4 regions of the Paenarthrobacter sp. NPDC018779 genome follow, and region 2 is predicted to be linked to each of the others. Evidence: riboswitches for the same ligand, from Rfam matches in the RefSeq annotation. Region 2 holds a riboswitch; each other region holds the start of a gene.

Region 1 (6,964 bases), on a different contig from region 2:
CGTAGATGAAATGGAGGCCCGTCGCCAGGCTGGCCTGCCGCACGGCTTCCTCCACCAAGGATTGCCACGACGCAGGAGCCAGCGTCGAGTTCACCACGTAGTGGATGGGGCGGCAGGGGGAGTAGGCCACGGGTGTGCCGTCCGTCTTGAGCGCCAGGAATTTGTAGGCCGTACTGCTCCGCTGCAGGGGCGCGGGCGTGCCCAGGGGAGCGTCGGCTTCCTCACGCCCTGGAACAGGGTCTTCCCGTTGTCCGAACGGCAGCACCCCCGGGCGCGGGGACTGGCTTTGCGGTACATCCGAACCCCACAGCGGCTGCAGGTCTCCGCCGAAGTAGGCACCCGCGCAGACCAGTCCCAGGACCCCGAAAAAGAAGAAGACGGCGGCGACGGTGCGGTGCTTGATCTGTGGAGTGGGTTGTTGGAGCGGTCCCTGTGCAGGAGGGAGATGACGCGGCGGGGGATAGGGGTCTGGCCCTTGTGGCGACCCATCAGGTTCCATCGAACCCCCTGACGCGACGGCCCGGAACCGCGGTTGGGGCGCCGCCGTCGGCCGTTTGGGGACAGCATAGGACCGCGCCTGCCGGGAAGTCCATGGCCCGGCTCCAAACGGGAACCGGCCTAGATGTCCTTGCGGCAGGGGGCAGATGCCAGCAGGTGCAGGCCGGTCAGGTCGCCGTCAGCCAAACCATCAGGTGCGCCGATCTCCGGATACATCAGCTGCACCGGGTCATCCACGTGGTCCAACCCCATCACATGGCTCAGCTCGTGCTGCATGACGGCCAGGACGTAAGCCGAGCCGCCTTCCTCAGCCAGGAGCTCGGAGATCTGGGGTGTATCGAGTTCCAGGCTGCCCGTGATGTAACTCTTGGGCCCCTTGTTCAGCGAATACATGGTGCTGCCACCGGTGCCAATGACCTTGTCCTCCAGCGCGGGTGCGGCCTCCGGGGTAGTCCAGGAAATCAGCAGCGGTGCCCAGCGCTCGCCGTACTTCGCCGGTTGGTACGGCTCCCGCTTCGCAGTGGGCAGCTCGTCCGTGGTGCCGTCATTGACGAACTGGATGCCCGTCGCGGCCGAGACGTTCGCCAGGGCAGTCTGGAGCAGCCCATCCGTTCCCGCAGGCGCCGAGGCATCATTGACCACGTAGTGCAGCGGCCGGCACGGCGAATATCCAACCGGTGTGCCGTCGTCGTTCGTGGCCAGGAACTTGTAGGAATCGCTCGTGAAGGCCGGCGGGGCAGGTGAGGCGAGCGGAGCATCGGCCTCTTCCATCCCGGGCGGGGGAGCGTTGAGGGCGCGGGCCGGGATGCGCGTGCCTTGTCCGGCTTGTTGGGAGTTGGGCAGGGCGGCACCCGGGATCAGGGCCGTGATGCGTGGATCGCCGTGCAGGAAACCGCTGACCAGGACTGCCACCACAGCGGCAACCGCCGCCATGACCAGGCCGAGGAGCAAACGCAGCGCCTTGCCGGCAGGGCGGGGTTCGTGCGCAGGCGACTCCCCATGCTCGGTGTCCACGGTTCTCCATTCCTCAGGCCCCGTTCACGCAGGCAGCGCAGAGGACGAACCAACATTACGGGACCGGGGTGGCCCCGTCTATTCATGCCGGCGAAGCCTAGACGATCACCGCTCCGAAGAGGAGGCCCAATCCATAGGTGGCAGCTGCGGCGCCGAGGCCGATGGCCAGCTGGCGGAGGCCGCGGCTCAGGGGAGAGGTTCCGGAGAGCAGCCCGACGACGGCGCCCGTCGCCAGCAGCGCGACGCCCACCAAGGCGCCGGAGAGGATCAGCGCGCTCCAGCCCACCACGCCGAAGACGAACGGCAGGATGGGCACGATGGCGCCGGAAGCGAAGAAGCAGAAGCTGGAAAGCGCCGCGCCCCATGCCGAACCGACCGTCTCATGCTCGTCCTCGACTTCTTCCTTTTCAGGTTGCAAGGACAAGCTCGGATCGCAGTCGCAACTGAAGAGTCCCAGCCTCTCGGCGGCGCGGTGTTCAGCAGCTTCCCGGGTCATGCCCCGCGCCAGGTACACCAGGACGAGTTCGTTGTGCTCCACGTCCAAGGACGGTGCGGCAGCCAACGTGGCCTGGGTGGGAAGGGTGGCGTTGAGCAGTTCCCGCTGCGACCGGACGGACACGTACTCGCCGGCACCCATGGACAGCGCACCCGCCAGCAGGCCGGCAACGCCACTCATCAGCACCACGGCACTGGAAACGCCCGTCGCGGCCATGCCCATCACCAGGGAAAGGTTGCTGACCAGGCCGTCGTTGGCGCCGAAAACCGCGGCGCGGAACGTGCCGGACAACCTGTTGCGGCCACGGGTTGCGAGGCCGCGGACAACTTCCTCGTGGATTTGCTCGTCGGCCACCATTGCGGGCGTGGCGTACGGGTCGGTGCCGTAGGGGGAGCGCCCCTCGGCACGTTGGGCCAAGGCGAGGACGAAGACGGAGCCGAAGTGCCGCGCGAGGAAACCGAGGAGCCGGCTGCGTGCCGACGCCGCCTTGGGCATTCCGGCGTGTTCCCCGAGCAGCTTGAGCCAGTGGGCCTCGTGCCGGCCTTCCGCTTCTGCCAGGGCAAGGAGGATCTGGCGCTCCTCACCGTCGCGGCGTTGGGCGAGTTCGCGGTAGACGGCGGCCTCGGCCCGTTCGTCTGCCAGGTACTGCCGCCAGCGCCGGACGTCCGACTGCGTGGGTGTTCGCGAGGGTTCTTCTTCGGGCCGGGAGTCCGGAGCGGGGCTCGACGGACCGTGGGATTCCTGGTGCTGTTGCACTGTTTCTCCTGGGCTTGATGGGACGGTTACGGCCCCTTTGCACCGCCCACTGTACCGCCTATTTCCGGGGATTTTTGGCTGGTATTCCTTAACAGGAATGTTCGGCATGCCTTAATTCCGAACCCTGGTGCAGCGGTGCTGCGGCCGCCGGCGACCCTCCCTTGACCCCTTCTTGAGGCGGTGCTCAGATGGATAGACAGGGGCGGGGCACTCCCCGCACATCGGTCAGTGGACCGCCTGGTGCGGCCCGTCGGACGGAGGTTGCAGCATGAGCACCGAATCACATCCCCACCACCCGGAACGGGCAACCATCGAGTCGGATCCGGCCTACGACTACAACGAGGACCAGGAAGTCGATGAGGCTTGGGCAGAGGAAGGCGAGGTGGCGGACGACGACGAGCGCATTGTGCCGCTCGATGAGGCCGAGGAAGAATTCCGCGGCGACGGCGACGAATCCTAGGCAGCCGGCACCAGGCTGAAGTGCCGCTCGCGCCCGGCAGCACGTCCGACGGCGGCAACGGTCACCGTCAGCGTTTGCGACGCGAAACACCAGCGCGTGGCGCGGACGGAGCGTGCCAACGCCGCGGCGAGGAGCCGGGGCTCAGGGTGGTGAAAGCGTTCGGTGCGGCCGCGCGCGACAATGATCACCGTGCCGTGGACGATGTCAACCACGGGAATCACCCGGACTGTCGGGGAAGGGGTTTCGGTGGCGCTGGCTTGGACGGGGCTGGCGTTGACCAAGGCCGCTTGGGATGTGCCCGCTTGGACCGTGGTTTCAGTTTGGTACGGCAAGGACTGCTCCTTGGTGGGAGTGCTCTTGCCCGCTCGGTTGTCTCTGGTCCGGGGCGGGCCGCTTCCTCATCCGAACCACCCGTGAACATGGGGTTGGTGCGTGGCCAGTCGGAGCTTGGCGCCACATCTCTTGAAGCTGCGTCCTATCCTAATGCCTCCCCTTTGTGGGGCCTGCTTGGCGTGCTCTGCGGGGGCGAATGAGCGCAGAGCGGGCCCCGCAACGGGGGTAGGTGTGTTGTGGAAGCCGGGGACTACGCAAACGGCGACGCCACCCCGCGAAGGGTGGCGCCGCCGTCGTGCATTGCCGAGGTGGCCACTGTGTGGCCGGACTTCAGGCCTTGTGGCTGCTGACCGGGTGGGCGTCCAGCGGGAGTTCATCCGAGATGGCTCCTGCAACCCGCTTGTCCCATGCCGCGCGGACTGCGGCATCGGTGGGCGGAGTGAGCAGTGAGATCACCACGAAGGTCACGAAGGAAGCTCCGAGGCCCCAGTAGATGGGATCGTTCGCGTAGACGCCGTCGGCGCTCTCGATCACACCCGTTGCGAAGAGGATCAGCAGGACCAGGGTGAGGACCGAGCCCACGGCCATGGACCAGGCTGCCGCAATGCCGGTACCGCGCTTCCACACAAGGCCGCCGAGGATGGCGACGAGGAGGCCGCCTACCAGGATGTCGTAGGCGATGGTGAGGGCAACAACAACGTCCTGGGCCGCCATGGAGATCAGCACTGCCAGGACGCCGAGGCCGAGGACCCAGTAGCGGTTCGCCTTGACGTCGTGCTCTGGGTTTTCCGTGTCGTCGGTGTTGATGGTCTTGCCGAACCAGCTGGCGACAAACGGGACAACGTCTGCGCGGGCCACCGTGGCTGCGGCAATGAGCGCACCGGACGCGGTGGACATCATTGCGGCGACGGCTGCTGCCATGACCAAGCCACCGATGCCGATGGGCAGGATGTGGGTTGCCACCTCGGCGTAGACAACGTCCTTGCCGAGGTTTGCCACGTCGATGTCCGGCAGGGCAACGCGTGCGGCGAGGCCGATCAGGGCGCCGGCCACACCGTAGAGGATGCAGTACACCCCGGCGGTCGCGCCGCCCCAGCGTGCAACCGTGGGGGTCTTTGCTGTGAAGACGCGCTGCCAGATGTCCTGGCCGATGAGGAGGCCGAGCGTGTACACCACGAAGTACGTGATGATGGTCTGCAGGCCGATGCCGTCGATCTGGAAGAAGCTCTGGTCAACGCGCTGGCGGATGCCGTCCAGGCCACCGGCGGCGTTCATGACGAACGGCAGCATCAGCAGGAAGATGCCAACGGTCTTGATGATGAACTGCACCTGGTCCGCGAGGGTGATGGACCACATGCCACCGATGGTGGAGTAGACAAGCACGATCGCGCCGCCCACGGCGATGGCCAGCCAGCGTTCCCAGTCGAAAAGGACCACGAAGATGGTGGCGTAGGCGCCGGTGGAGGTTGCGCAGAGCATGAGGGTGTAGGCAAGCATGACGATGCCGGAGGTCTGGGTGGCCTTGCTTCCATAGCGGAGGCTGAGCATCTGCGAGACCGTGTAGATCTTCAGGCGCTGGATGGTGCCGGCGAACAGCAGGCTCAACAAGAGGACGCCTGCGCCGATGGCCACCACGAGCCACATGCCGGAGATGCCGAATTTGTAGCCCAGGCCAACGCCGCCAACGGTGGATGCGCCACCCAGGACAACTGCGGCCATGGTGCCGGTGTAGAGGAACGGTCCCAGGCGGCGGCCGGCCACCAGGAAGTCGCTGTTGTTCTTGGTGCGGGACTTGCCCCACCAACCGAACGCCAGCATGGCAAGCAAATACACCACCACAATGGCGATGTTGATGAACGAAGAGTCCATGAGTGGCTCCTTGGAGCTGATGCACGGAGGTTGGGGTATTCGACGATACTCCTGCAGGGCGTCGAAGTCTCTGTGCTGACGAACGGAGGTTGGACTTGTGTTGTGTGCCTCACAGACAACACTTGTTGCCTATGAGGATATGTTGTGATGGGAGTAACAGTCAAGGTGGTTTGGTCATGGTTCCGCGGATTCTGGCTCTTTGCTGTGGCTCTACGGCTACTATTGGCTCCAATGACAGGGCCTCACGGACGGGCCTGAAAGGTTTTGTGAATGAAGGCTCTACCCGTTGAACCCAGCAATGTTCCCGTTGCCATCGGTTCCAGAATCCGTGCAGCCCGGCAGGCGCAGCGGCTTACCATCGAGCAGGTTGCAGATGCCACGGGCCTGACCAAAGGCTTCCTTAGCAGGGTGGAGCGGGACCTCACTTCACCGTCGGTGGCCTCGCTGGTGACGTTGTGCCAGGTGCTGTCCGTGTCTGTTGGCGACCTGTTCGCCGCCCCCGAAACCCACCTGACCCGGCGCGACGACGGTCCGCGCATTTCCCTGGGCGGCCAGGGCATTGTTGAGCGGCTGCTCACGGCGCGTTCCGAGCGCAGGCTCCAAATCCTCCAGGCAACCATCGAGCCGCGGGGGCGTGGCGAAAACGAACTCTATGCCGTGGACTGCGATGTTGACGTGCTGCACGTCGTCAAAGGCAGGATCAAGCTGATCCTGACCAACGAGGAATATGACCTCGAAGAGGGGGATACCCTTTCCTTCCCGGGCCGCGAGCCCCATACCTGGATCAACCCCACGGATGAGACGGTGGAGGTGCTCTGGGTCCTGGTGCCCGCGGCGAGCCGCTAAGCCTGCGCGAAATGACAGTTAATGCCAATGTTTTGGGGAAACATTGGCATTAACTGTCATCTCGGGGTGTGGTTAGCCCACGTGCACCCAGGGGCGGCGTGTGATGTCCGCTTCGGCTTCCCTCAGCACTTCCCGGGTGACAGGTGCGATCTCGCCCTCGCCGAAGAAGAGGAACTTGCTGAGGTTGGAGATCGGGTTGCCCTCGGTCCAGCGGAAGTAGATGTGCGGCATGAAGCCCGTGACGTCGCGGATGTGGAGGAGTACGGCAGCCAGGGTGTTTGGCACGTTGTTGCTGTGGACCTCCAGGATCTTGAAGCCGTGGCGTTCCTTGCCCACTACCTGGAGTTCCTGCTCGAAGTCCGAGCTGTCGTCCACGATGATCTCGATGAACAATGCGCCGCAGTCCTTGGGCAGGTGGTTGGCCTGCTGGGCGTGTTCCAGCTTCTCCTGGTACCTGTCCGCGCTGAGGCGCTTGGGCTCGTGGGCAATGATTCGGACGGGACCATCGGTGTTGTTAGCGGTGAATTCGAGGGCCTTCTGGTCCATTTTGATATGGGTGGCCCGCAACTCGAAGGCGCGGCGGATCCGGGAAATGAAGCTCACCACCATGATGCCCAGGATGAACAGGGCAGCAATCTTGAGGCCGTCCGGGCGCTCGATCGAATTGACCACCGTGGTGTAAATGAAGACGA
Region 2 (6,964 bases):
CGCCGCGATCACCACCAGGCCCGTGGTGAAGCTCACTACTGCGGCGGCGATGCCATCGTCCAGGGCACCGGCCAACGCTCCGTTGATGCGACCCTGGACCGGGAGTACCAGTCCCGTCAGGACGGCGAGGGGCAGGCCAAGGGCAAGCGGAAGACTGGAACGGCGGGTAGGGTGCGGCACTGTCACCACACTACTTCAGGCATCATTGCTGTATGAGCAACCCCGAAATCGACGAAATCCCCATCCGCGACGACATGATCCGCCTCGGCCAACTGCTGAAGCTCGCCAACCTCGTTGAGGACGGCGTGGAAGCCACGGAGCTCATCAAGAACGGCCTGGTCAAGGTCAATGACGACATCGAAGAACGCCGCGGCCGCCAACTCCACGCCGGCGATACCGTAACCGTCAACGGCCAGACGGTCCGGATCGCTTCCTCCTAGCTGAGGACCTTGTGGGTGAGGAATTCGCCCACGTGCCCGATCTCCTGCTGGTTGATCCCGTGCCACATGCCCGTGTAGAGCACCTTGGTGAGGTCAACGTGCTTGCGTACCCAGCCCATGGTGTAGTCGATCTTGTCCGGCGTGATGACGGGATCCTGCTGGTCGCGGCCCCAGAAGAGCGGGACGGTACCGTCCAGTTCGTCGTCGCGGAAGGCGGCGTCAGCGCCGGCGTCGACCACGAAACCCGAAAGCCCGACGACGGCGGCGAAGTCCGCGGGCCGGTACCGGAGCATGGTGGTTGCCATGGCCATGCCCATGGAGAAGCCCAGCAGTGTCACCGAGGAGTGGTTGGCCTTGACGGTGTCCAACCACTCCAGCGCGTACTCGGCGGCCAGCTTCACGGCATCGAGGGAGTAGTCGATGGAGGCCGTCAGCGGGAACCAGGTGAAACCGGGGCCCATGGGCATCGGGGCGCGAAGGGCGGCCACCACGAATCCGTCCGGCAGGAGTCCGGCAAGGCTGAAGAGGTCGTCCTCGTTGGAGCCGTAGCCGTGCAGCAGGACCAGGAGCGGCTTTCCCGCCCTTTCGGTTTCGTCATGGGACCACAGGACAACGGGCGCGGGGAATGCAACGGCTTCAGTCATGGGTCTATTCTTGCAGTTACCCATGGGTAACAACCTACGGTGGCGTAGGTTCGCAGACACGAGTTCACAAGGCAGGATAAGACAAGTGAGTGAGAGCGATTCATTGGTAACGCCCGGCAGTCCGGTAGAAACGCATCCTTGGAGCCGCTACGTGGCGCTGGGTGATTCCTTCACCGAGGGCATCGGCGACCCCGAGCCGCAGAACCCCGGAGGCTTCCGTGGCTGGGCGGACCGGGTGGCCGAAGAGCTGGGCCGCGGCCATGACGATTTCGCGTACGCCAACCTTGCCATCCGGGGCCGCCTGCTGCAGCAGATCGTGGACGAGCAAGTTGGCCCGTGCCTGGAACTGCAACCGGACCTCGTCTCCATATCGGCAGGCGGCAACGACCTCATCAGGCCGGGCGGGGATCCGGATCTCCTGGCCGAGAAGCTGGACGCAGCGGTCCAGGAACTCAGCTCGGGCGGTGCAACCGTGGTGCTGTTCAACGGCCCGGACACCGCTTCTTCCGTGCTCAGCCGGATCCGCGGCAAAGTGGCCATCTACAACGAGAACCTCCGGACGGTCGCCGCCCGGCACGACGCCATCGTCGCGGACATGTGGTCCTTGCGGCAGCTCGCCGACACGCAGATGTGGGACGAGGACCGCCTGCACTTCTCGCCCCTCGGCCACCACACCATCGCGATGATGGTGCTGGAGGCGCTGAACGTCCAGCACACCCTCGAACCCCTCGTCCCCAAGCCGTTACCGCCGCGCACATGGCGGGAAGCGCGATCCTCGGACCTCGTATGGGCGCGCGAGTACTTTGTCCCGTGGGTCATCCGCCGCCTGCGGCACCAGTCCTCCGGCGATGGCATCACGCCAAAACGTCCGACGCCGGGACCCGTCTTCGGGCCCAACGTCACCGGATTGCCGCGCGGCTAGCGTGGTTGCGCCGACGCCCGACGACGTGGTGCGGCTCCGGTTGCGCCATCAGCAACTCCGCGCCCCTTCCGCGGGTGCGGCCACCGATGCCCTCAAGAACCTCCTTGCCGTCCAGGCCCAGGAGTTTCCCTACGCGAGGTGGTCGCTGGCGCAACGGACAGCCGAAGCTTCCGCTGCGGACGTGGAGGAACTCGTGGCGGACGGCACCATCCTGCGCACCCACATCCTCCGGCCCACCTGGCATTTTGTGCACCGTGACGATCTCGGGTGGTTGATGGCGTTGTCCGCGGATCGCCTCCACCAGGGCAACAAAGGCATGTACCGGCAAACGGGCGTGGATGCTTCTGCGGCTGCCCGCAGCGGAAACATCCTGGCCGGCGCGGTGTCCGGCGGGGCGCACAAGACGCGCGAGGAACTCTCCGCGGTCCTGGAAGAAGCGGGGTTCCCGGGCAAAGGACTGGGCTTCGTGTACCACCTGATGCACGCAGAGATCAGCCGGATCCTGGTCAGCGGAACGCCTGTCCGTTCTTCCGGGGGTGCCCTCAAGCAGACGTACGCGCTGTTCGGGGAACGGGTGCCCGAGCCTGGGCCTGACGCCTTGGACGCCGATGGACGGGACCAGGCACTGGGCCAGTTGGCCTTGCGGTACTTCAGCAGCCGTGGACCGGCCACGGTCAAGGATTGCTCGGCGTGGTCCGGCCTGACCATGAAGGACGTGAAGCGTGGCCTCGACGTAGCCGGCCACGTTGCCCCGGGGTCCCTGGCCGCACTCCGGATCGAGGGGCTGGACTTCCATCTGGCAGCGGAGGATGTTGCCGGCATGGAACGGTCCGGGTCCGCCCCGGAGTCTGACTCAGGGCCGGGGACTGGCTCAGGTCCGGACGCGGCGCTCCCCCGGGTGGACCTCATCCAGTGCTACGACGAGTACGTCATGGGCTACTCCCAGTCCCGGCACTACCTCGGCGGCGTGGCACCCTACTTCCCGGAAAACGGCGGCCCCATGCACGTTGTCCTGCTGGATGGCAGGCTGGCCGGCTGGTGGCGGCACGGATTCGCCGGCAACACCTGCGAACTCGACGTGCGGATGAACCAGCCCGCCACGCCCGCCGTCCAGCGGGCCCTCGAGGCGGAAGTGGACCGGTACGGCAGGTTCCTGGGCATGGAAGCCCGGCTGGCCTGACGGCAATGCCCGTTGGACAGCCGGCCCAGTGCCTGGCCTAGGCGAAGAAGGACTCCCGCAACTGCGCCGAGAGCTGCCCGATCTCCGTGAGGAAGCCGTCGTGGCCGATCGGTGCCTCGATCACATGCACCGGAACGTCACCCGGCAGCGCCGCCGCAAGTTCGCGGGACTGCGCCGGGAAGTACAGCCGGTCCGTGTCCACCGCTGCGATGAAGAACTCGGCCGTGGTGCGCTCCAGCGCTTCCTCCAAGGAGCCGCGCCCCCGGGTGACATCGTGGCTCATGAGGGCCTCGGTGATGGCGATGTAACTGTTGGCGTCGAAGCGGCGCACCAGCTTGGTCCCCTGATGGTCGAGGTAGCTTTCCACCTGGTAGCGACCACGCTTCCCCAGGATGGCTGCGGCGAGCGGGGTTTCCTGGTGCTGCGCTTCGCGGCCGAAACGGACATCCAATTCCAAGGCTGAACGGTAGGTGATGTGGGCGATCCTGCGGGCCAGGGCGAGGCCGGCCTCGGGCGCGGCACCCTGGTAGTAGTCGCCGTCGTTGAAGTTGGGGTCCTGGCGGATGGCGAGCGTCTGCGACTGGGCAAAGGCGATCTGTTCCGCGGTGCTGTAGGCACCCACGGACACCACCGCACAGCGCTTGACCCGTTCCGGGAACGTGACGGCCCATTCGAGAGCACGGGCACCTCCCATGGAACCGCCCAGGACGGAGTGCCAGGCACGGATCCCCAAGGCATCGGCGAGGCGGGACTCGGCCTCGGTAGTGTCACGCAGGGTGACCAGCGGGAAGCGGGAACCCCACGGCCGTCCATCGGGCGCGGCCGAGGAGGGCCCCGTACTGCCGTAGCAACCACCAACGATGTTGATGGAGATGACGAAGAACCGGTTGGTATCGATCGTGGCGCCGGGCCCAACCAGTTGTTCCCACCAGCCATCCTCGTCCGTGGCACCACGGGCCACGTGGGTGCTACCGGTCAGGGCATGCTCCACCAGCACGGCGTTCGAGGCATCGGCGTTCAATTGGCCCCATGTTTCGTAGGCCAACACAACATCGGGAAGGAAACCGCCGGCTTCGAGTTCCAGCGGGCCCACATGGGCGAACTTGACGGTTCCGTCGGCTTCCTCGGATGTGGGAAGGGCTGTAGCAGTAATGGTCATTCCTTTGACACCTAACCTCGCGCTTGCCCACCGCCTTTCGTGCGGCAGGCCAGGTCCTCACCCGGGGCACCCCACCGCGGAGGAGGGTTGCCGGCCAGCAAGCCGGGGCTGTCACTGGCACTCATGACCTAATACGTAAGAGTCTAGGAAGAACACAGCCGTTCTGGCGAAGAATGTGACAGCTGTGTGACGGTTTGGGGCATCTTCGTTCAGTAACGAGCGCCCGGTGGCGCCGCCCAGCGAATAATCGTCGGCCGGGAGGCGCCACCGTATTTCACGGCAGTTCCGTTGTCAGGCGCCCTTGGCTGCGCGGAAACCGGCTTCGAGGTCGGCGAGGATGTCGTCCACGTGCTCGACGCCCACCGCGAGGCGGACCAGTCCCGGAGTAACGCCGGCAATGGCCTGCTGTTCAACCGTGAGCTGGCTGTGGGTGGTGGACGCGGGGTGGATCACCAGGGACCGGACATCGCCGATGTTGGCAACGTGCGAGTGCAGTTCCAGGGCGTCCACGAACCGCTTGCCCGCTTCCACGCCGCCCTTGATGCTGAATGCGACAACCGCGCCAGTACCGCGGGGGCCGTACTTGCGGCCACGCTCAAACCAGGGGCTGGACGGCAGCCCCGCAAAGGCGACGGATTCGACGTCGTCATGGGCTTCCAGCCATTCGGCCACTTTGGTGGCGTTCGCGACGTGGCGCTCCACGCGCAGGCTCAGGGTTTCCAGGCCCTGGGCGATGAGGAAGGCGTTGAAGGGCGAAACCGCCGAGCCGAGGTCTCGCAGCAACTGGACGCGGGCCTTGAGGATGTAGGAAAGGTTGGCGCCGAGCGCGCCGTCCTTGCCGAGGTCGCGGGCGTAGACCAGACCGTTGTAGCTGGGGTCCGGGGTGTTGAAGTTGAGGAAGCGTTCCGGATCCTGGCCGAAATCGAAGTTTCCGGAGTCCACAATGACGCCGGCAATCGCTGCGCCGTGCCCGCCCAGGTACTTGGTGGCCGAGTGGACCACGATGTCCGCGCCCCATTCGATGGGACGGATCAGGTACGGCGTGGAAAGGGTGTTGTCCACGATCAGCGGGACGCCGGCTTCGTGGGCCACCTTCGCGATGCCCTCGATGTCCAGGACGTCCTGGCGCGGGTTGGAAACCACTTCGCCGAAGAACAGCTTGGTGTTCGGCTGGACGGCGTTGCGCCACTGCTCCAGGTTGTCCGGATCCTCGACGAACGTCACGGAGATCCCGAACTTCTTCAGGGTGTGGGCCAGCAGGTTGTAGGTTCCGCCGTAAAGGCTGGGGCTGGCCACCACATGGTCGCCGGCCTCGGCGATGTTGAGGATGGCGAAGGTTTCTGCGGCCTGCCCGGAGCTGAGGAGCAGGGCACCCAGGCCGCCCTCGAGGCTGGCGATCCGCTGCTCCACGGCATCCTGGGTGGGGTTGCCGATCCTTGTGTAGATGGGTGCCAGCTCGGCCAGGGCGAAGCGGTTGGCGGCACTCTCGGCGCTCGGGAACACAAAGGACGTGGTCTGGTAGATCGGAAGCGAGCGGGCACCGGTGGCGGAATCGGGTTCCTGGCCTGCGTGGATCTGGCGGGTTTCGAAAGACCATCCTTGGGACATTGCGTTCTCCTCTTCGTGGCGCATGGGTTTGCGGTGGACAGTGGGTGCTTGGAACTGCGGCCAGTCTAGGAAGGCTCCGCGGCAATGCACAGCTTTGTGACGAAGACAGTATTTTTCGGTCCTTGGGCGTCATTCCGGCGTCCCGCCATGACGCCCGACGCGGCCCTTCGATAACATCCCACCTTGGTTAGGCTTGACTTAGCTGAGACCCGAATCACAAAGTGCCAAGATGAAGCCATGCGCATGGATCACGTCTCTTACGCTTGTGAACGAGATGGCCTTCTGGCCACGACAGAACGAATTTCCGCAGCATTGGGAGTGGACGCAGTCCGGGGCGGAGTGCATCCGCGCTTTGGTACCCGGAACATGATCATTCCCCTCGCGGACAACAAATACCTTGAAGTGGTGGAGGTCCTGGACCACCCCGCTTCGGATAAGGCACCCTTCGGCCAGGCAGTCCGGGCACGCTCGGCAGCCGGCGGCGGTTGGATGGGCTGGTGCGTCGCCGTTGACGACCTCGCTCCGTTCGAAGAACGCCTTGGCCGTTCCGCAGTCCCCGGCAACCGCAAGTTCCCCGACGGCCGCGAACTCGTGTGGCAGCAGATCGGCATCCTCGGCTTGATCGCCGATCCCCAGGTGCCGTACCTGCTCAAGTGGGAAGGCGATCCCGGCCTGCATCCCTCAAAGGTCTATGAAAGTGACGTCAAAATGTCCAGCCTGACCATTGCGGGCTCGGCGGAACGCGTCACCGAATGGCTGGGCGAGCCCGTGGAAAAGCCGCTTGAGGACGTCGCAGTCCAGTGGATGGCTCCGCACGGTACGCCCGGGATCATGTCCGTGACCTTCGAAACCACCTCGGGTGCCGTCACCATCTGACGTCCCAGCAATAAACTTCGGCCGCCATCAGCGGGTGCCAATGACGTCACCCGCGGATGGCGGCCGAATACCTTTAAAACCTTGGCTACCCCCTGGCCCAACTAATACGAAAGTATTGGTGGGTCAGGCTGCGGT
Region 3 (6,964 bases), on a different contig from region 2:
GCGATCATGGCCGCCGCGCACCGCGAGGGCACCACCGTGATCCGCAACGCCAGCCCCAACTACATGGTCCAGGACTTGTGCTTCTACCTGCAGGGATTGGGCGTAGGCATCGAGGGCATCGGCACCACCACGCTGCGGATCACCGGCCGTCCCAGCATTGACGTGGACATTGAGTACTTCCCCTCTGAAGACCCCATCGAGGCCATGTCCCTCATCACCGCCGGCATCGTGACCAACTCCGAGGTGACCATCCGCCGCGTGCCGATCGAGTTCATGGAGATCGAACTCGCCACGCTGGAGCAGATGGGCCAAAAGCTGGAAATCTCCGGCGAATACAAGGCCCGCAACGGCCGCACCCGCCTGGTGGATGTGACCACCAAGCCTTCGGAACTCCGGGCTCCGCAGGACAAGATCCACCCCATGCCGTTCCCCGGCCTGAACATCGACAACCTCCCGTTCTTTGCCGTGATCGCGGGCAACGCCGAGGGCCAGACCATGATCCACGACTGGGTCTACGAAAACCGGGCCATCTACCTGACGGAGCTCAACAAGCTCGGCGCCCAGGTGCAGCTCCTGGACCCGCACCGGATCTACGTCAACGGACCCACCAAGTGGCGCGCCGCGGAAATCGGCTGCCCGCCGGCCCTCCGTCCGGCGGCTTGCCTGCTCCTGGCCATGCTCGCGGCCCGGGGAACGTCCGAGCTCCGGAATATCTACGTGATCGAGCGCGGCTACGAGGACCTGGCCGAGCGCTTGAACACCATTGGCGCGAAGGTGGAGTACTTCCAGGACTAGCTTGGCTGGCGCACCCGTTCGCGCCATTCGCTCCCTTTGCATGCCCCCGCCGCGCCGGTTTTCGCCCGGCGCTCCAGGTCTACCTGGTGCGAACGGCGGGAAGGGGTGCGCGGCCGGAGCGCGGAGCGCAAAATAAAGCATGCGGACATTCGGGGTTGAGGAAGAACTGCTCATCGTCGATCCCGTGACGGGCGAACCGTTGGCCCTCGCGGATGCACTGCTCAATGGGAGCCACCCGCAGCAAACAAGCACCGGGCTCAGCTACGAACTCAAACTCGAGCAGCTCGAAACCCAAACACGGCCGTGCCACAGCTACGCAGACCTCCTGCACCAGATCCGGCGCGGCCGTGCCATGGCCAGCGAAGCTGCCCGGAAACACGGCGCCCGGATAGCAGCCCTCGGCACGTCTCCCTTGGCTTCCGCGACGCACACCACGCCCGATCCCCGCTACGCCGAGATGCTGGAGCGGTTCGGGTTGACGGCCCATGAGCAATTGACGTGCGGCTTCCATGTGCACACCTCGGTAGAGTCGCCGGAGGAGGGCGTGGTGGTGCTGGACCATATCCGCGACAAGCTCGCGGTACTCACGGCCCTGAGCGCAAACTCTCCCTACTGGCGCGGCCTTCCCGCGGGCTTTGACAGCTACCGCATCCAGGCGTGGAACAGGTGGCCCACGTCCGGTCCGTGCGCTGTGTTCGGCTCGTTGACGGCCTATCGCCGAATGGTGAACCGCTTGCTGGACACCGGCGTGCTCCTGGACGAAGGCATGATCTACTTCGATGCGCGGATCTCGCGGAACCACCCCACAGTGGAGGTCCGGGTGGCCGACGTCTGCCTTCGATCAGAGGACGCGGCCCTGATTGCGGTATTGGTGCGGGCTTTGGTGGAAACGGCCTCCTTGGAAATGCTCGACGGCGTTGAGCCCTCCTCGGTGCCCACGGCGCTGCTGCGCATGGCCAGTTGGCAGGCCAGCAACGTAGGCCTCCGCGGAGACCTGCTGGACTTCGGGGAGTTCCGTCCCGAACCGGCTGCCGACGTTGTGTGGGCCCTGGTGGACTACCTGAGCCCGGTCCTTGACGATCAGGGCGAACTGGGCCTGGTCAAAGCCGGGATCGCGGACATCCTGGAGCGCGGCAACGGTGCCCACGAGCAACGGGAGGCTGTGACGCGGTTCAACCGCAAACACCAGAGGCACCCGGAGAGCCCGCCAACCCCGGAGGCCCTCGCGGCCGCCGTCGGGCATGCCGCCAGGGTGACCGTGCGCGGAGCGTCAGCCGACGCCCATCGAGATCCCGCGCCCGTCCTCGGCAGGGTCCGGCGGGCCTGACCCGGCCTCATCATCCCAGGCGATCAAGTAGGCCCCCACCAGTCCCTCCGTGACGTAGAAGGCGAACGGCGGAATGTCCTTGGCGGTCAGCAGGATCACGCCGAACAGCGCAGCCGCGCCCGAGGCGGTGAACCCCACCCAGCGCTTCGCCCGGGAACTCAGCAGGCCCACGCCCAGAGCGCCCAGCCCGGCAATGTGGAGCCAAGAGTAGCCCAGGAACGGTGCGTTGGATCCTCGGCGGTAGGCGAAGCGCTCAAGGTCCGAAGCCCGGCGGGACAGGCTGTAGACAAACAGCGGTGCGCCCGCCAGCAAGGCCGCAGCGGACGCACCACCGAAGGATTTGGCCGTTCCCTCGGGGAGCGCCCGGGCGAAGGCGGCGAACCCCATCGGCACGGCAGCGGTTCCTGCGGCAGCCAGGTGGTGCCCCACAATCCAGCCCCGCTCGCCACGCATCAGCAGCCGCAGGCGTTCGGCGGGATCCTGCGTGGTGTAGACCTGCGGAACGGGTGAAATCCCCACCAGCCACACCACGGAACCCGCGACGATGACAGCCCCAGCGCGGCGGTATGGATGCCTCATGGCATGAAGGTTAGACCTGTTTGAGGGCCTTCTCCAGATCCAGGATGAGATCGTCCACGTCCTCAAGGCCTACGGACAACCGGACCACGCCATCGCTCAACCCGATCGCTGCGCGACCCTCCGGTCCCATGGCGCGGTGGGTGGTGGTGGCCGGGTGGGTGATGAGGGACTTGGAGTCGCCCAGGTTGTTGGAGATGTCGATGACGCTCAGCCCGTCCAGAAGCGCGAAAGCAGCTTCCTTGGCTGTGCGTCCACCGGACGGCGAGAGCTCGAACGTGAGCACGGTTCCGCCGGCCTTCATCTGCTTGGTGGCGAGCTCGTACTGCGGGTGCGACTTGAGCAGCGGGTACTTGACCCAGCTGATGGCCGGCTGCTGCTCGAGCCACTCGGCGATCTTCAACGCGGACGCGGAGCTGTGGTTCACGCGCAGTCCGATGGTTTCGAGGCCCTTGGTGAGCACCCAGGCGTTGAAGGAGGACAAGGACGGGCCAGTGTGGCGCATGAGCTTCTTGACCGGGCCATCGATGAATTCCTTGGTTCCCAGGATCGCCCCGCCCATCACTCGCCCTTGGCCGTCGATGTGCTTGGTTCCGGAGTAGACAATCACGTCCGCGCCCAGGTCGCCACAGCGCTGCAGCAGGGGAGTGGCAAAGACATTGTCGACGACGACCGTCGCCCCTGCGGCGTGGGCCAGTTCGCTGACGGCCTGGATGTCCACGATTTCCTGCATCGGGTTGGACGGCGACTCGAAGAAGACGGCCGTCGTTGGTTCGGACAAGGCCGCACGCCACTGCTCCAGATCCGGACCATCAACGAAGACCGTCTCCACACCCCAGCGCGGCAGGATCTCGTTGAGGATCACAAAGCAGGAGCCGAACAGCGAGCGGGCGGCAACCACACGGTCACCGGCACCCAGCAGGGCACCCAAGGCAGTGAAGACCGCGGACATGCCGGACGCCGTCGCAAAGCACGCCTCCGTGCCTTCGAGCAGGCGCAGCCGCTCCTGGAACGTGGCGACGGTCGGGTTGCCGTAGCGCGAGTAGACGAAGCGCTCGTCTTCGCCGGTGAAGGCGCGTTCGGCGGCAGCTGCGGATTCGTAAACGAAGCCTGAGTTCAGGAAGACGGGCTCTGCCGTTTCCTGGAAATTGGTACGGTCAAGGCCACCGCGGACGGCCTGGGTGTCAGGGCTCCAGCCGGCGGCGTCAGGATTGAAAGTCACTTTTAGTCGTTCCCCAGGTTGGTCGGCAGGCCACGATTCTTCCAGCCATTCACGGTGCGTTCGCCGTAACGGTCCGGTTCACCCTCAAAGCCCTCAAGGACGTTGTAGGCCGTGAAGCCGGCCTGCGTGGCGGCGATGGCAGCAGCGATGGAGCGCTGGCCGGAGCGGCAGATGAAAACGAGCTCCACGCCGTCGCCTTCGGGAGCCTGCTGCTGCAGGTCCTCGAGGAAGCGTGAGTTCGGGATGCCACCGGCGAGGTTCCACTGGATGAACAGGGGATCGTTCTCTGTGGCCTTGGTGTCCGGAATGCCGATATGGGCCCATTCGCCTTCGGTGCGCACGTCCACCAAGATGGCGCCGTCTTCAAGTTTTGCCCACGCGTCCTGCGGGGTCAGGTCACCTGCGTAGCTCATGCGTGGCCCTCGAATGCTTCCTCGTAGTTGTCCAACTCGTCCACGGCGCTCGCCACGGCTGCGTCCGCACTGGCCACTGCAGCGGGCAAGATGACGGCCTGTGCAACAATCACGGTTTCGCCGTTGAACGTGGCCGCGGGGCTGCCGTGCAGCACGTAGCCCTCGGCCAAGGCCGCGGAGATCCGTTCGCAGAAGTCACGGGTATCGGGGCCCGTGATCAGGCGGTAGGAGAGTTTTTCTTCAGTGGTTTCAGGCATTCGTGGTGCTCCTCAGTCACGCTTGCAGTTCGAAGTGTCGAATACGCCGAGTAGTCACCTGAGGCACCCCGCCGCGGGAGAGGGTTGCCGACCAGCAAGTCAGGGCTTAACGCTGGTGCTCATTACTCAAGAAAAACGTAACATCCACAGCTGGTCAGCCGCATTTGGCGACTGCACCGTCGTCGTCATGTTGCGTAACCGGTGCCTTCCAGGGGTGGGCCGAACGGGGTCCAAATGTGACCCCGCGGGAGCATAATTGACGCAGTACGACCCCCTGTAACTTCGCATGAAATCAGGTCGCGGTGAACGGACACAGCAGTTCTACACTCAAGCCCATGCTGCATTTTGGATGGTTCGTGGGCCACGGATTCGGAGTCCAGGGCTGGGGGACTCCCGGCTACGGCCTGGGCTACGACTGGAAGAAACCCGCGCTGTACCAGGAGGCCGTGAGGGCGTTTGAGCGATCCGGGCTGGACCTGTTCATCATCGAGGATTCCCTCACCGTCCCGGATACGTACGGGGGCACGGCTGAGGTGTCCTTGGCCCATGCGTCCTTCGCGCCGAAGCACGACCCCCTGGCCCTGGTTCCGTACCTTTTGTCCGCCACGGAACACCTGGGGATAGTCCCCACCGTCAGCGCGTCCTTCTATCCTCCCTTCACCGCGGCCCGCCTCCTCGCCACGCTCCAGCACTTCTCCGAGGGCCAGCTCGGGTGGAATGTTGTTACCTCCGGCAGCGACCTCGCCGCCCAGAACTACGGGCTGGACCAACAGATTGAACACGACTTGCGGTATGAGAAGGCGGAGGAATTCGTCGACGTCGTCAGGCGGCTGTGGCGCAGCTGGGAACCTGGCGCTGTGCTTGAGGACGTCTCCGCTGGTGTCTTCGCCGACCACACCAAGGTGCACCCGATCAACCATCAGGGGGACTTCTTCAGGGTTCGTGGGCCGCTCAACACCGCGCCGTTGCCGGAGGAACCGGTGCTGGTGCAGGCCGGGGCCTCGCCCCGCGGCAAGGCCTTCGCGGGCGGAAACGCGGATGTGGCGATCGCTTTGGCGCGCGGGGTGGACGGCATGAAGGCCTACCGCGATTCCATCCGCGAGGAGGCGTCGAAGGTGGGCAGGAACCCCGACGACGTCAAGGTCCTTTTCGTCCTCAAGCCCACCGTGGTGGGGTCCACGGCCGAGGCGGAGGAACTAAGGGCTCAGCGGCGGGAGCTCACGCAGCGGGACATCGACAGCCAACTCAACTCGATTTCCTACCTCTCGGTGATCGACTTCAAGAAGTTCGACCTCGACGAGCCCCTCCCCACCCTGAGCACCAACAGCAACCAGGGAACACTGGAACACTTCTCCAAGGCAGCCCCTCCAGGGTCCACGTTGCGCCAGATCCTTCAAGCCCGCAGCGGGGGAGCCGGAGACTCGATCATTGGCACTGCTGGGGAGATCGCCGATTACCTCGAAGAGACCGGCACAGCTGTTGGCGGTGACGGCTTCCTCTTCTCCGGGTTTGTGGATCCCGTGACGGTCCACTCCGTGCTGGACAAACTCACCCCGGAGCTTCGGCGCCGCGGGCTGTTGAGGAGCAGTTACGGCAACGGAGGTTTCCGCCAAAACCTCCTGGACTTTTGACATGGCCCCCGAACCCAATGAACTGGTGATCGGGACCGCCGCTGTGCCTCCCGAGCGCTTGGCCCAGGTTGCCGCTGACCCGGCGTTTCACGTGAAACTCAACCATGATGCGTTGACATTGATGGGGCGATCACGGGAAATCGTGGAACGGACGGCCGCGTCCGGGCAACGCGTCTACGGGCTCAACACCCTGCTGGGCTCCGGGCGGGACACCGCTGTGGAGGAGGAGTCCGTCCTCAGCTACCAAGTGCAGGTGGTCCGCTACCACAACAGCGGAGTGGGCCCCTATCTGGACCTTGCCGCCGCCCGGGCCGTCATCCTCGCCCGGCTCATAGGTTTCAGCCGCGGCGGCTCCGGCGTCCGACCCGAAACAGCAGGCTTTTACGCCGAACTCCTGAACCGTGGGGTGCATCCCGCGATCCCGAGCGAGGGCTCAGTGGGTTCTTCCGATCTGACCCAGCTTGCCGCCGTCGCCGCCGTCGCCATCGGTGAAGGTGAAGCCTTCGACGCCGAAGGCACCCTGGTGCCCGGCGCCAAGGCGCTCGCCGACGCCGGGCTGCAGCCACTCACGCTCGCGGCAGGGGAGGCCTTGGCCCTGGTCAGCGCCAACAGCTACTCGACGGGGGCCGGCGCGCTCGCCCTCGTGCGGCTGCAGCAGGTGGCAGGGCTTGCCGACGTCGGGCTGGCGCTGTCCCTGGAAACCACCGCAAGGTACGACGGCGGCGGGAACCTGAGTCCCTTTT
Region 4 (6,964 bases), on a different contig from region 2:
CGCGGATGCCAGGCGTTCGATGTGCCGGCCTGCGGAGCCACCCCAAATATTGAGTCCGGATGTTGTATTGATCAGTGAAGGTGGGTTGAAGGGTTCAAGAAGAGGAAGGGTGGATGACACGCTCCTCGTCTTGAAATTTTTCATTTCGATAGGCTAACTCAAGTCCCCCGCTGCATTTGAACTCCGCTTCAGAAGCCGGATGAGCGCATGTTTGCCGTGGCGCAGGACTCGAAATCCTTCGGAGGTACTCCGTGGATAGTCGGCGATCATGTGGAGTCAGACATATCCGGTGCGCGGGCCGGGTGCTTCACTGCCTGGGTAAGCAACGGTCGATCATGGACCAAGGAGTGGCAGCCCACATTAGAATCCCCTCACACTCCGGTCTGCTTGTTCTACTCAACTCGCTGTCGTCGGCATGACGAATCCAGAAATCCTCTCCCACGAGGCCTTGACTAAGCCGGGATGCGGAGAGCCGCCCGGCCCAGGTCTTCGTCCCCATTGCCCGCGGACTCCAGGAGGCCAACCGACTGGGATACCAGCACCGTCGCCTTGCCGCGCCGAGCAAGTTCAAGATCTTTTGCCGCCAGCCGCGTGGCATAGTCGGCTTCCACGGCGAAAACCCGCTGCGTCAGGCCTCCAATAGTTGTATGCGAAAAGACTGACCTGAGGGTGTCCTCATCCAATCCAAACGAACGCCCCACTGCGAGTCCCTCGCCCACTGCCAAAATGCCGGGAATGATGGCGGACATCACTGCGACTTTGGCCGCTGATCCAGCTCCAGGACCGCCAACGAGTGACGGCGTTCCTAGCAGCGACAACACTGGTCGAACGAGCTCGAAGGCCGACTCGTCTGCGCCGACCAACAGTCCCAGGGAGCCTTTGAGGGCAGCGTCTGAGCTACCCATGACGGGGGCATCGATAACGTGCACACCAAGAGGCACCAAGCTGTGCAATTCTGAGCTGGTCTCAGGGTGGACAGTAGACAGATCAACAAGAACAGCGCCGGCAGGCACATCGCTTGCCATGGACCTCACGACGTCGAGCACGGCGTTGTCGTCACTGAGCATGAGCAAGACGATGTCGGCATTCCTTACGGCATCCGCGGCGGTGTCGGCTACTGCCACCCCTTGCAAACCAGAAGTCTTCGCCTTGGTCCGGTTCCATACCGTAACAGCCCGACCCGTTGAAACGAGCCTGCGGGCGAAGGCCGAGCCCATTGCTCCGAGACCAATGAGAGCGACCCGCGGCTCGTTCGAGGACAAAATTTGATTGATTTCCTGTGTCATGCTTTGAGTCAACTAGTTAGAGCGCGCTCGAACACAAGCGGAACCTCAAATGGCGGCCTGGCGGTCGACGGTAGCCCGCCGTGAGCCCCGGTACAGCATAATTTTGGCGTCTATCGCCTTGAGGTGTTGTTCGGTGCGACGAAGTTGCTCTTCGACTCGGCTCCGGTGCGTTTCAAGGAGACCGACCCGCTGTTCTTCATTGCCATGGCCGTCTTGGACAAGCGCAATGTAGGCGCGCAGATCCCGCATGGGCATCCCTGTCTCTCGCAACCGCTTCAGCATACGTACCCAGCGAATATCCCGGTCACTGTACCGCCGACGCCCAGCCGAATCCCGCGGCACATCAAAGACCAGCAGGCCGTCCCTTTCGTAGTAGCGCAGTGTGTGCCGCGTAAGCCCCGTCAGCTCCGCGGCACTGGATATCGAATAGCTCACGGCTTTCCCCAATCAATAATGGCTTCCCGTTGCGAGCCTCGACCCATTTTGCAGCAGCGAGCGGTTGCCCCACCTCACCGCGACGCAGCCAGCTGAAATCCTTAAGCCCTGCCGCACGACAGGAACTCCAGCCTGGCAGTTGGGGCCGACAGTGCACCCAGCGATCTTCGACGACGGTTTGCCTAACTTGGGGCCCGCAAAGTCCTTCGCTTTTTCCATACAAAGTTGACGCGGGCGCCTCGGGGTTTTTGACGCACCGCTGCCCCTTAACAACCCGCGAGACATCAGCCGCGAAATGGGAGACACAGTTCTGATTGGAGGAAGAATGGCGGAGCCTGGTCTAATGATCGACCTCGTCGACGGACTTATTCTTGCGGTGATTTTGACCTGCGCGGTGGTCGGTGTCCGCCGCGCGAAAAAAAGAATCGGGACGAGTTTCGTTCCAGACAAAGCTTGCGAGGGGTGATGCGGTGTGTCGTCATCTTCCTTTTCGGGTTGAGCAAATGTTGCTCCCAGGACAGCCGGCGAAGTGATGACAGCACTCGGAGCGCTTTCTTGGTACAGCTGGCGGTAAGAGGCCAGGCCGGCGAGGCAATCGTTACGCTGTGCGCCCTCCGTTGACGTGCGGTTTCGTCCGGTAACGCCGCAAGACATTCCGTTTGTTGGCACACACTGAACCGCCCTAGATTCGTGCCATAGGTCAAGAGACAGCACGCGAAGGTCCGGCTGGTGCTGCGGCAACCCTCAGGCATTGAAGTGGCAGGGTGCTCCGGAAACAGACCTGGCCGCGTCTGCGGCAAGTCAATGTCGAGCCGGCTGTCTGCGGCCCCTGAAGCGGGAGGAGCCGCGTGAGCGCGCCGCAAACACTAGCCGAACCAGCAAAGGTCAGCCTGTTCCAGCCCATCACCTTGGGCGCCCGGACGTTCAAGAACAGGCTGTGGCTCTCGCCAATGTGCCAGTACTCCGCCGAAGACGGTGTTCCCGGCCAGTGGCACCTGGTCCATCTCGGCGCCAGAGCCAAAGGCGGTTTCGGGCTGATCTTCGCCGAAGCCACGGCGATCTCCCCGGAAGCGCGGATCTCGCTCGGCGACACCGGCCTCTGGAATGACCGCCAGGAACAGGCTTGGGCCAACATTGTTGATTTCGTCCACGAGCGTGGCACCAAAATCGGCATCCAGTTGTCCCATGCCGGCCGGAAAGCGTCCCTGCGCACTCCGTGGGATGCCGAACCGGGCGCCCTGCCCGTCGAGGAAGGCGGCTGGACAACGCTTTCTGCCTCCCCCATAGCCTTCCCCGGATCGCCGGAACCTTCGCAGGCCACTGGAGCCCAGCTCGAGGGCATCGTGGACGATTTCGCGTCCAGCGCCGTGCGCGCCCGCGGTGCCGGGTTCGACGTCGTCGAAATCCAGGCAGGGCACGGCTTCCTGCTCCATTCCTTCCTCTCGCCACTGTCCAACGAGCGCACGGACCAGTACGGCGGTTCGCTCCGGAATCGGGCAAAGCTGCTTCTGGACGTCGTGGAGGCGGTGAAAGAGGTCCTGGGCCCCACGGGTCCGTCTTTGTTCGTCCGGCTTTCCGCCACGGATTGGCTGGAACACGGATTGACGGTCCACGACACGGCCGACGTGTCTGCTTGGTTGCGGGAGCGCGGCGTGGATCTGGTGGATGTCTCGAGCGGTGGACTGCTCCCCGCCGACATTCCGTTGGGCCCCGGGTATCAGGTCCCGCTCGCCCAGCACATCGCCGCCAAAGCGGACGTACCGGTTGCCGCCGTCGGACTCATCACTTCGCCGCAGGAAGCGGAAGAAATCGTCGCCTCGGGAACTGCCGACGCGGTTTTCGTCGGGCGCGCGGGGCTGGCGGACCCAGGCTTCGGACTGCGGGCCGCGCACGAACTAGGCCACCAACCGGCAGAGCAACTCTGGCAGAAGCAATACGTACGCGCGATCTGGAAGTAGGGGATTTCCATGAGCAAGTTTGCACTCGGCATCGAACTCGACGGCGACGGAGCCCATCCCTCCGCGTGGCGCCACGCCAAGCACCCACCGACGGAGCTGTTAACTCCTGAACGGTTCGCCGCCGTCGCGTCCACGGCAGAAGCTGCGGGTTTCACCTTCGCCACGTTCCGCGACAGCAGCGGGCAAGGCAGCCCGAACGTGACGGGCCGCCTGGACACCGTGGAAGTTGCCGCGTTCGTCGCGGCGTCGACCGGCCGGCTCGGTCTGGTTCCAGCCGTCAACACCATCCATGCTGAGCCTTCCCACCTGGCCAATCAGCTCAGCAGCCTGGATTGGGCATCCAGGGGCCGCTCGGGCTGGCTGGCTGAAGCGCGGGAATCACCGGCCATTGCGGCGGCCTACGGTTCTGAGCCGGTCCTCGACCAGCACGCGGTCCAGCGCGAAGGGGCCGAGGTAGTGGCTGCTACGCGCCGGTTGTGGGACACGTGGGAGGACGGCGTGTTCATCGCCGACGCCGCGAACAACCGCTTCCTTGACCTGGACAAGTTCCATTACGCGGACTTCAAAGGCGAGTTCTTCTCCATCAAGGGCCCGTCCATCACTTCCCGCCCGCCGCAGGGCCAGCCCGTGGTGTTCGGCCGCCAAGGTGAGCTGGCGGCGGAACTGCCGGACGCCGTCGTCGTCAGTGCCGACAGCCTCGCGGGCATCGCCGCCGCGGCCGGGGAAGAACGACGGCGGGGCGTCCTTCGCGTCGTCGCGGACCTTGAGGTAGTGCTCGACGCCGGTGGCTCACCAGCGCAGGAACGACTCGACCGCTTGGACGCGGCTTCGCCCTGGCCGGCCTCGCCGGACGTGTTGCGGTTCGTGGGGAACGCCGGGGAGCTGCGCGCCCTGCTGGCGGAACTCTCCGGCGTCGTCGACGGCGTGAGGCTGCACCCGGCGGTACTGGACGTCGACCTCGAAGTACTTGCCGCAGAGGTGATCCCGGGCCTTGTGTCCGCTGGAGTATTTGTCCCGCCGGCGACCGGAAGCACGCTGCGGGAATCCCTGGGGCTGCCCGAGCCCGTGAACGCCATCGCGACCAGCAAGGAGCCAGTATGAGCAGCATCGAGTACCCCCGTCCGAATGCCCGGATCCACCTGGCACTCTTCCAGCCGTTCAGCCCCAACTACGACTGGAGCACAACGGACCGCCTGGAGGACTACTACGACTTCGACAAGTACGCCGAGCTGGTCCAGAGCGCCGAACGGGGTCTCTTCTCCACCGTCTTCCTCGGAGAAAGCCTGAGGCTGCGCGAGCACCTCGGAAAGCTGAACGACATCGCCATCACAGGCAGGCCCGACGCCCTGGTGCTCTACGCCTACCTGGCGGCAAAGACCAGGCACATCGGGCTCGTGGCCACGTTGAACACCACCTACTCGGACCCGGTGGACCTGGCCCGGCGCCTGGCTTCGGTTGATCTGCTGACCGCCGGCAGAGCCGGGTGGAACATCGTGACCACGGACAATGCCTGGACCGGCGAGAACTTTCGCCGCGGCGGCTTCCTGCCCAACTCGGAGCGCTACACCCACGCCGAGGACTACGTGGCCGCCGTGGAGGACCTGTGGGACGGTTTCCCGACAGGCTCGATCGCTTCATCCCCGGACGCAGCAGCCTGGTCCGCGGAACCACGGCAGGTCCGCCGCCAAGGCAAATTCAGCAGCATCGACGCCACACCGCAAGTACCAGGGAGCCCGCAAGGCCAGCCAGTGTACTTCCAGGCCGGAGACTCGGACGAAGGCCGCGACTTTGCCGCACGGAGGGCCGAAGGAATCTTCACCCACCACATCGAATTCGACGACGCCGTTGCCTTCACGGCAGATATCCGGCGTCGCGCCCGTTCGTACGGCAGGCCTGGAGACGACATCAAGATCTTCCCCGGCGCCAACCTCGTCGTAGCGGAAACGGACGCTGAAGCTGCCGAGAAGGCCGCGTATTACAAGGAATTCGCCCTCAACGACCGCGCGGTCCGCCAAGCCATCGAGAGTGTTTGGGGCACGGACCTCTCCACCGTTGATTTGGACGGACCCCTGCCGGAATTTGATCCCGTAGCCTCCCGCCAGAGCCACACCCACGGCATCGTCCACACCGGACATGAGCCCACGGTGAAATCGCGGCAATGGCGGGCGCTCGCAGAAGAAGACAACTACAGCGTCCGGCAGCTGGTCCACCACCTGTCCGAACGGCGGGGGTTCGTCGGCTCGGCATCCACGGTTGCGGACCAGTTGGCCCACTACGTCCGCTCGGATGCCTTCGATGGCCTCAACGTCACCCCGCACGCTTTTCCCGATGGACTGAACGACGTTGTGGAACTGCTTGTCCCGACACTGCAGGAACGGGGAATCTACCCTTCCGAATATCCGGGAAGCACCCTGCGGGAAAACCTCGGCCTGCCCGAAACAGTGGCCCACCGCGTCCCCGAAGCCGCCGCCCTCAACCTGGAAGAAGCCTCATGAGCAACCTCAAATCCATCAGCTTCCTCACCCCCGGAAACTACCCGGACAACGATCCCCGCCGCGGCCTGGAAGAAACCCTCCAGCTTTTCGAACTCGGCGAGCGGCTCGGCTACAACGGCGGGTGGGTGCGGCAGCGCCATCTGGAACACGGTATCTCCTCGGCCACGGTATTCCTCGCGGCCGCCTCACAGCGCACCTCACGCTTGGAACTCGGCACAGGCGTCATTCCCATCGGCTACGAGAGCCCCTTCCGCCTGGCCGAGGACATCTCAACTGCGGACGTCCTCTCCGGCGGCCGGCTCCAGATCGGCCTGAGCGCCGGAACGCCGCCTCATGCGGAGCTTCTGGGGGACAAAGTGTTCGACGGCGACTGGCGCACCTTTGATTGGTCGCACCGCCGGATCGAGCGCCTGCTGGAGAACCTTGAAGGTAAGTTCCTTGGCGATGAGGACACGGTCATCCACTCCCCCGGGAACGTCCAGCGACCCCGCCTTCAGCCATATAGCCCCGGCCTGAGGAACAGGATCTGGTACGGATCGGGATCGGCCAAGTCCACCGAATGGGCCGCGGCGCAGGGCGTGAACCTGGTGGTGGGCAACATCGTGTCCGGGGAAGCCAGCGATGTGTTCACCGAAGCCCAAGGTGCGAACATCTCCCGCTACCTGGCCGGGTACCGGGGCACCCAGGCGCCGCGCGTCGTCGTCGGGCGTGTTGTGGTCCCGCTCGACAGCGCCGGGGTGGGAACCCGGTTGCGCTACCGCGCCTATGGCGAGAGCCGCTTCGAACGAAC

What was found. Region 2 has a riboswitch for S-adenosylmethionine ahead of ACH488_RS09790 (homoserine O-acetyltransferase). Riboswitches for the same ligand answer to the same signal wherever they lie in the genome.
Region 1: linked by a shared signal. The riboswitch ahead of ACH488_RS06760 (hypothetical protein) and the one ahead of ACH488_RS09790 (homoserine O-acetyltransferase) in region 2 are both predicted to bind S-adenosylmethionine.
Region 3: linked by a shared signal. The riboswitch ahead of ACH488_RS16770 (DUF1737 domain-containing protein) and the one ahead of ACH488_RS09790 (homoserine O-acetyltransferase) in region 2 are both predicted to bind S-adenosylmethionine.
Region 4: linked by a shared signal. The riboswitch ahead of ACH488_RS04685 (NADH:flavin oxidoreductase/NADH oxidase) and the one ahead of ACH488_RS09790 (homoserine O-acetyltransferase) in region 2 are both predicted to bind S-adenosylmethionine.

What each region holds. Positions count from the first base shown of each region.
Region 1 is NZ_JBIRZS010000004.1:103,995-110,958, reverse strand. It holds gene ACH488_RS06780 (matrixin family metalloprotease) at 1-499, opposite strand, end outside; gene ACH488_RS06775 (matrixin family metalloprotease) at 619-1,455, opposite strand; gene ACH488_RS06770 (VIT1/CCC1 family protein) at 1,610-2,764, opposite strand; gene ACH488_RS06765 (hypothetical protein) at 3,033-3,224, shown strand; gene ACH488_RS06760 (hypothetical protein) at 3,221-3,556, opposite strand; SAM riboswitch class IV at 3,573-3,692, opposite strand; gene ACH488_RS06755 (sodium:solute symporter) at 3,888-5,426, opposite strand; gene ACH488_RS06750 (helix-turn-helix domain-containing protein) at 5,697-6,272, shown strand; gene ACH488_RS06745 (APC family permease) at 6,345-6,964, opposite strand, start outside.
Region 2 is NZ_JBIRZS010000007.1:86-7,049, reverse strand. It holds gene ACH488_RS09815 (DMT family transporter) at 1-189, opposite strand, end outside; gene ACH488_RS09810 (RNA-binding S4 domain-containing protein) at 213-440, shown strand; gene ACH488_RS09805 (alpha/beta hydrolase) at 437-1,084, opposite strand; gene ACH488_RS09800 (SGNH/GDSL hydrolase family protein) at 1,170-2,006, shown strand; gene ACH488_RS09795 (winged helix DNA-binding domain-containing protein) at 2,008-3,186, shown strand; gene ACH488_RS09790 (homoserine O-acetyltransferase) at 3,224-4,345, opposite strand; SAM riboswitch class IV at 4,360-4,474, opposite strand; gene ACH488_RS09785 (bifunctional o-acetylhomoserine/o-acetylserine sulfhydrylase) at 4,637-5,977, opposite strand; gene ACH488_RS09780 (VOC family protein) at 6,191-6,829, shown strand.
Region 3 is NZ_JBIRZS010000018.1:38,714-45,677, reverse strand. It holds gene ACH488_RS16795 (UDP-N-acetylglucosamine 1-carboxyvinyltransferase) at 1-795, shown strand, start outside; gene ACH488_RS16790 (glutamate--cysteine ligase) at 935-2,122, shown strand; gene ACH488_RS16785 (hypothetical protein) at 2,066-2,701, opposite strand; gene ACH488_RS16780 (O-succinylhomoserine sulfhydrylase) at 2,712-3,920, opposite strand; gene ACH488_RS16775 (rhodanese-like domain-containing protein) at 3,923-4,333, opposite strand; gene ACH488_RS16770 (DUF1737 domain-containing protein) at 4,330-4,590, opposite strand; SAM riboswitch class IV at 4,604-4,717, opposite strand; gene ACH488_RS16765 (NtaA/DmoA family FMN-dependent monooxygenase) at 4,893-6,221, shown strand; gene ACH488_RS16760 (aromatic amino acid ammonia-lyase) at 6,223-6,964, shown strand, end outside.
Region 4 is NZ_JBIRZS010000003.1:40,962-47,925, forward strand. It holds partial or broken gene ACH488_RS04665 (hypothetical protein) at 202-456, shown strand; gene ACH488_RS04670 (NAD(P)-dependent oxidoreductase) at 453-1,286, opposite strand; gene ACH488_RS04675 (MerR family transcriptional regulator) at 1,332-1,721, opposite strand; gene ACH488_RS04680 (hypothetical protein) at 2,065-2,187, shown strand; SAM riboswitch class IV at 2,420-2,530, shown strand; gene ACH488_RS04685 (NADH:flavin oxidoreductase/NADH oxidase) at 2,570-3,679, shown strand; gene ACH488_RS04690 (LLM class flavin-dependent oxidoreductase) at 3,689-4,780, shown strand; gene ACH488_RS04695 (NtaA/DmoA family FMN-dependent monooxygenase) at 4,777-6,174, shown strand; gene ACH488_RS04700 (LLM class flavin-dependent oxidoreductase) at 6,171-6,964, shown strand, end outside.